Linked DNA regions of Herbiconiux aconitum. Each later gene encodes a partner of the first gene's protein in a complex. Links are inferred from orthologs where the notes say so. Each region holds a gene or a part of one and is shown in the gene's direction. Other genes may lie near its edges.

Evidence for each region.
Region 2: the proteins of N1027_RS08915 (region 1) and uvrB are in contact, whole or in part, in a crystal structure (PDB 7EGT), measured with the Thermus thermophilus proteins. The link is inferred for Herbiconiux aconitum from one-to-one orthologs. Residues at the interface, in WP_096412145.1 of Thermus thermophilus: His654, Arg656, Phe657, Gln666, Asp668, Glu669, Lys680, Arg681, Leu682, Ser683, Lys685, Tyr686, Ala687; in WP_096411307.1 of Thermus thermophilus: Glu23, Leu25, Arg26, Asp27, Gly28, Glu29, Arg30, Phe31, Arg55, Glu326, Asp327, Phe328, Glu379, Ser382, Gln383, His398, Gly400, Arg401.

The regions. Positions count from the first base shown.
Region 1 is NZ_JANLCM010000001.1:1,866,494-1,869,855, forward strand. The notes cover bases 1-3,046. They hold N1027_RS08915 (ATP-dependent helicase), read left to right. Parts: upstream 1-340; coding sequence 341-2,752; downstream 2,753-3,046. Other genes in these bases: N1027_RS08910 (glycerophosphodiester phosphodiesterase family protein), read left to right, coding at 1-328; N1027_RS08920 (hypothetical protein), read right to left, coding at 2,770-3,046. Outside these bases: more of N1027_RS08920, read right to left, coding at 3,047-3,362. UniProt on the Escherichia coli protein: A helicase with DNA-dependent ATPase activity. Unwinds DNA duplexes with 3'-5' polarity. Translocates on single-stranded DNA with 3'-5' polarity. Initiates unwinding more efficiently from a nicked substrate than double-stranded DNA.
Region 2 is NZ_JANLCM010000002.1:745,189-748,401, reverse strand. The notes cover bases 85-2,981. They hold uvrB (excinuclease ABC subunit UvrB), read left to right. Parts: upstream 85-446; coding sequence 447-2,516; downstream 2,517-2,981. Other genes in these bases: uvrA (excinuclease ABC subunit UvrA), read left to right, coding at 2,706-2,981; N1027_RS15060 (ATP-dependent 6-phosphofructokinase), read right to left, coding at 85-349. In the rest of the region: more of N1027_RS15060, read right to left, coding at 1-84; more of uvrA, read left to right, coding at 2,982-3,213. UniProt on the Escherichia coli protein: The UvrABC repair system catalyzes the recognition and processing of DNA lesions. A damage recognition complex composed of 2 UvrA and 2 UvrB subunits scans DNA for abnormalities.

The DNA.
Region 1 (3,362 bases):
CACGGGTCTGGCGGCCCTGACGGGGGAGGTCGACGGGATCAGCGTCGACAAGTCGATCATCATGCCGCGCGACCTCGCCGGCGCCGCGCATCGGAGCTCTGACATCGTCGCGCGGGCGCACGCCGCCGGTCTGCAGATCTTCACGTGGACACTCCGCGCCGAGAACCGCTTTCTGCCGCGCAACTTCCGACTGGGGCACGACAAGGCGGCCTTCGGGCAGTGGGAGCAGGAGTTCCGTGCCATCCTCGCCACGGGTGTCGACGGCGTATTCGCCGACCAGCCCGATCTGGCCGTCTCGGCACGCCGCGCTGTCGGTGGCGCAGCCTAAACTTGAGGCAGCATGAGCGACGCCACCGAAACCACTCCCCGCATCACGCCGATCGTGGTCGGCGGCACGGGTCCCGCCGCCGAAGACGATGAGCTGCTCGAAGGCCTGAACCCCGAGCAGCGCGAAGCCGTGGTCTACCGCGGTTCGGCCCTGCTGATCGTCGCCGGCGCGGGCAGTGGCAAGACACGAGTGCTCACCCACCGCATCGCGAGCCTGATCAAGGGCGGCGAGGCCTGGCCGAGTCAGATTCTCGCGATCACCTTCACCAACAAGGCGGCCGCCGAGATGCGCGAGCGCGTCGGGCAGTTGCTCGGGCGAGTGGCGGAGGGCATGTGGATCTCGACGTTCCACTCCGCCTGCGTGCGCATCCTCCGCCGTGAGGCCGAGAACTTCGGCTTCACCAAGAGCTTCACCATCTACGATTCGCAGGATTCCCGTGCGCTTGTGAAGCGGATCATCAAAGACCTTCAGGCCGACACCTTCGGCTTCACGGTGGCCCAGGTCACCGGCAAGATCTCGAAGCTGAAGAACGAGCTGACGGATGTCGAGAGCTACGCGCGGCAGGCGAACTTCTCCGACCCGAACGATGCGATGTTCGTCGAGATCTTCCGCGCCTACTCGCGAGCCCTGCGCGAGGCGAACGCGTTCGACTTCGACGATCTGATCAGCCAGACCGTCTACCTGTTCCGTGCCTTTCCGCAGGTGGCCGAGAAATACCAGAGGCGCTTCCGGCACATCCTGGTCGACGAGTACCAAGACACCAATCACGCCCAGTACGCGCTCATCCGCGAGCTCACGCGGCCACCGGAGTCCAACGAGCTGACAGGCATCGCGGCCTTCGGTGGAGGAGGTGCCTCTCTCACCGTGGTCGGCGACTCCGACCAGTCGATCTATGCCTTCCGTGGGGCCGACATCCGCAACATCGTGGAGTTCGAACGCGACTTCCCCGGCGCGAAGGTCGTTCTGCTCGAGCAGAACTACCGGTCGACCCAGAACATCCTCTCGGCGGCGAACGCCGTCATCTCGAACAACTTCGATCGCAAAGACAAGAAGCTCTGGACGGCGGTGGGCGACGGCGAGAAGATCGTCGGGTTCACGGGCTACTCCGGGCACGACGAAGCCCAGTTCGTGGCCGACGAGATCGCGAAGTTGCGCGAAGGCGGTATGGCTTACAACCAGATCGCCGTGTTCTACCGCACCAACTCGCAGACCCGTGCGCTGGAGGAGATCTTCATCCGCTCCGCCCTGCCCTACCGGGTGCTCGGCGGCACCAAGTTCTACGAACGCGCCGAGATCAAAGATGCCATGGCGTATCTCACCTCGGTCGCGAACCCGTTCGACGGGCTCGCGCTGCGCCGCATCCTGAACACGCCGAAACGGGGGATCGGGCCGGCCACCGAGACGCAGCTGGCCTCCTTCGCCGAACGGGAGAACGTCAGCTACCGCGAGGCGATGCGCCGCGCCGCCGAGCTCGGGCTGGGGCCGAAGGTGACAGGAGCCATCTTGCAGCTCGCGGGCCTGCTCGATGAGGCCACGGAACTGGTGACCCCGGATCGCCCGGGAGGCGAAGCGCAGGTGAGCGAGGTGCTCACCCTTCTGATGGAGCAGAGCGGCTTCGTGAAGAGCCTGCGTGCCACGCGCGACCCGCAAGACGAAGCGCGTGCGGAGAACGTCGAAGAGCTCCTCGCCGTGACGAAGGAATTCAATCGCAACAACCCCGACGGCACGTTGCTCGACTTCCTCACCGAGGTATCTCTCGTGGCGGCGGTCGACGACCTCGACGACTCCAGCGGAACCGTCTCCCTGATGACCTTGCACACGGCGAAGGGGCTCGAATACGACGCCGTCTTCCTCACCGGGGTCGAAGAAGATCTGCTGCCCCACCGGATGTCGGCGGGCGAACCCGGAGGCCCGGCCGAGGAGCGGCGCCTCTTCTACGTCGGAATCACCCGGGCGAAGAAGCGACTCTTTCTCTCCTTGGCGATGACGCGCGCCCAGTTCGGCGAGACAGCTGTGGCCATGCCCAGCCGCTACCTGCAGGAGATCCCGGCCGAACTGATCGAGTGGATCCAGTCGCCCGGCATGGCCACCTCGCGGGGTGGCAGTGAACCGCGGGCGCTCAACGCCAACCGCGGCCGAGGAAACTACGGTGGCGGATCGCGCTGGAACAGCGATTCGGGCCTCGGGATTCCGCCGGGTCCACCCCGGCCGAAGACCGAGTGGGCCAACCGCGTCACCGGACAGGTGCGTGACAACGGCGACCTCGAGCTGCAACCGGGCGACCGCATCCGTCACACCGACTTCGGCGAGGGCCGGGTGAATCAGGTGACCGGCGAGGGCAACAAGCGCGTGGCTCACGTGCAGTTCGAAGCGGCTGGGCCCAAGAAGCTCTTGATCAAGATCGCGCCGATCGAGAAGATCTGAGCCGGCGGCGCGCGAGGTCATCGCCAGCGCCGCGTGGCGAGACCCAGGCCTGCGAGGCCCGCGATGATCGCGGTCACGGCGAGGGTGGTGGACATCACCGTCGGCGCGCCGGAGCCCCCGGTAGAGGCCAACTGCACCGTGGCGGGCGGCGCGGGTGGCGCAGTCGCCGGCGGCGTCGGGGGAACGAGGGGTGCGATGACCGCAACCGATTCCGACTCGTGCACGCGAGTGTCGGAGAACGCCGGAATCAGAACGGGCGCCCTGTCGGTGCCGCCGGCATCGCCGGCAGTGCGGTGGTCTGCATCGCCACCCGCGCCACCGCTGGTGCTGCCCCCGAGCTCGTCGGGATCGCTGCCGGCCGACTCGAAGACGAAATAGTAGAAACCGGCATCGTCGACCTGGATGCACGGAGATTCGTGCGTGCCGTCGGACTCGATCGTGGTGGTCACGGTGCCGGCCACCGGGAAGTCGGCCCACCCCTCCGGTGTCGTCTCTTCGGCAGGCCGATTCGGCAGTGGACCCAGCAGTGTCGACGTCACGACGATCGGCGCAGCGCCTCGCGGGAGCCCGTCGACCGTCAGCCGGTCACTGACGCAGCCGCTGTCGTGCA
Region 2 (3,213 bases), on another replicon or contig:
GTCCGGCATCCGTCAGCCGCTTCGCCGCGGCGAGAGTGCCTTCGCCCCCGATCGCCATGATGGCGTCGATACCGAGGCGGTCGAGGGTCTCCTGGATGCGCTCAGGGCCGCCGTTGCCTTCGAACGGGTTGGTGCGCGAGGTTCCGAGAATGGTGCCGCCCTGCTTGGCGATGCCGCGCACGTGGCTGCGCTCGAGCGGGAGGATCTCGCCCTTCACGACCCCGCGCCAGCCGTCTTTGAAGCCGACGAACTCCTGCCCGTTGATCTCGGTGCCTTTGAGCACTGCTCCACGGATGACCGCGTTCAGTCCAGGACAGTCTCCGCCGCTGGTCAGGATGCCGATTCTCATGTGTGTCTGCCTCGAGGTGGTGGTGAGGGGATGCGCCGCCATGACGCTGAGAGCGAGCACCGACCATGATGTCGGTGGCCCTCCCTAAACTTAATGCATGGAACCCACTCGCTCCGTACACCCCTTCGAGGTCATCAGCGACTACACGCCGAGTGGCGACCAACCGGCCGCCATCGCCGAGTTGGCGGGCCGCATCAACGCCGGTGAGACGGATGTCGTGCTCCTCGGCGCCACGGGAACGGGCAAGTCGGCCACCACTGCGTGGCTCATCGAACAGGTGCAGCGCCCCACACTGGTGCTCGCGCACAACAAGACCCTGGCCGCCCAGCTGGCCAATGAGTTCCGCGAGTTGATGCCGAACAACGCGGTCGAGTACTTCGTCTCCTACTACGACTACTACCAGCCAGAGGCCTACGTGCCGCAGACCGACACCTTCATCGAGAAAGACTCCTCGATCAACGCCGAAGTCGAGCGCCTCCGGCACTCCACCACGAACTCGCTGCTCAGCCGTCGCGACGTCGTGGTGGTCTCGACCGTCTCCTGCATCTACGGCTTGGGCACGCCCGAGCAGTACCTCAACGCGATGATCGCTCTCCAGGTCGGCCAGAAGGTCGACCGCGACTGGCTCATCCGACGCTTCGTCTCGATGCAATACCAGCGCAACGACATCGACTTCTCGCGCGGCAACTTCCGGGTGCGCGGCGACACCATCGAGATCATCCCGATGTACGAAGAGCTCGCCATCCGCATCGAGATGTTCGGCGACGAGATCGAAGGTCTCTACAGCCTGCATCCGCTGACCGGCGAGATCGTGCACAAACTCGACAACGTGTCGGTGTTCCCCGGTTCGCACTACGTTGCCGACACCAACGTGATGCATCGCGCCATCGAGACCATCCAGACCGAGTTGCACGACCGCCTGGCCGTGCTCGAACGCGAGGGCAAGCTCCTCGAAGCCCAGCGGCTCCGGATGCGCACGACCTTCGATCTCGAGATGATGCAGCAGATCGGCTTCTGCTCGGGCATCGAGAACTACTCCCGCCACATCGACGGGCGGATGCCTGGTGAAGCACCGCACTGCCTGCTCGATTACTTCCCCGACGACTTCCTCGTGGTGATCGACGAGTCCCACGTCACGGTGCCGCAGATCGGCGCAATGTACGAGGGCGACTCCTCGCGCAAGCGCACCCTGGTCGACCACGGTTTCCGCCTGCCGAGCGCGCTCGACAACCGGCCGCTGAAGTGGAACGAGTTCAAGAACCGTGTGGGCCAGACCGTCTACCTTTCGGCCACGCCCGGCAAGTACGAGATGGGCATCGCCGACGGGGTGGTGGAGCAGATCATCCGCCCCACCGGCCTGATCGACCCGACACTCGTCGTGAAGCCCTCCAAGGGACAGATCGACGACCTGCTCGAAGAGATCCGCATCCGCGCCGCGAAAGACGAGCGCGTGCTGGTCACCACCCTCACCAAGAAGATGGCCGAAGAGCTCACCGACTTCCTCACCGAGGCCGGCGTGCGGGTGCGTTACCTGCACTCCGACGTCGACACCCTGCGCCGCGTCGAGCTGCTCACCGAACTGCGGATGGGTGTGTACGACGTGCTCGTCGGTATCAACCTGCTGCGCGAGGGCCTCGACCTGCCCGAGGTGTCGCTGGTGGCCATCCTCGACGCCGACAAGGAGGGCTTCCTGCGCTCCTCGACCTCCCTCATCCAGACCATCGGCCGCGCGGCGCGCAACGTCTCCGGCGAGGTGCACCTCTACGCCGACAAGATGACCGACTCGATGCGGCTGGCGATCGATGAGACCGACCGGCGGCGCGAGAAGCAGGTGGCCTACAACACCTTGCACGGCATCGACCCGCAGCCGCTCCGCAAGCGCATCGCCGACATCACGGAGGCGCTGGCCCGCGAGGGTGCCGACACCGCCGAGCTGCTGCGCGAGCGCTCGGGCCGCGGCAAGAAGAGCCCCACTCCGAACCTCCGCCGCGAGGGCATCGCGGCGGCCGGCGCGAACGATCTCGAGTCGATCATCGCCGACTTGAACAGTCAGATGCTCGAGGCGGCGGCCGAACTCAAGTTCGAGCTGGCCGGGCGACTGCGCGACGAGGTCTCCGAGCTCAAGCGCGAACTCCGGCAGATGGAGAAGGCCGGCCACATCAGCTGACCCCCTTCGCTGGGAAACGACCGGATGCGCGGGGCCGAGATTCCCGCCAATCCGCGGCGGGCGATGTTGCCGTGAGCGTAATCCGACGCCAGTGTCGGAGGGTCGACATAGACTTTCGGGGTGTCGATTTCGAGCATAGATTCCGTTGATTCCATCGCCCCGCGTCCCGTTCCGGTTCCGGTCGAGCCGGTGGAGTTCCGCCATGGTTCCAGCGGAAAACTGAGCGTCCACGGCGCCCGGGTGCACAACCTGCGCGACGTCGACATCGAGATCCCACGCGACTCCCTCGTCGTGTTCACCGGGCTGTCGGGTTCCGGCAAGTCGAGCCTCGCCTTCGACACCATCTTCGCCGAGGGTCAGCGCCGCTACGTCGAGTCGCTGAGCGCCTACGCCCGTCAGTTCCTCGGTCAGGTCGACCGGCCCGACGTCGACTTCATCGAGGGGCTCAGCCCTGCGGTGTCGATCGATCAGAAGTCCACGAACCGCAACCCGCGGTCGACGGTGGGCACGATCACCGAGATCTACGACTACATGCGGCTGCTCTGGGCGCGCATCGGCATCCCGCACTGTCCGATCTGCGGTGAGACCATCTCGGCTCAGACCGTGCAGCAGATCGCCGACCAGCTCATGGAACTCGAGCCGGGCATCCGCTACCAGATCCTCAGCCCCGTCGTCTCGCAGAAGAAGGGCGAGTTCG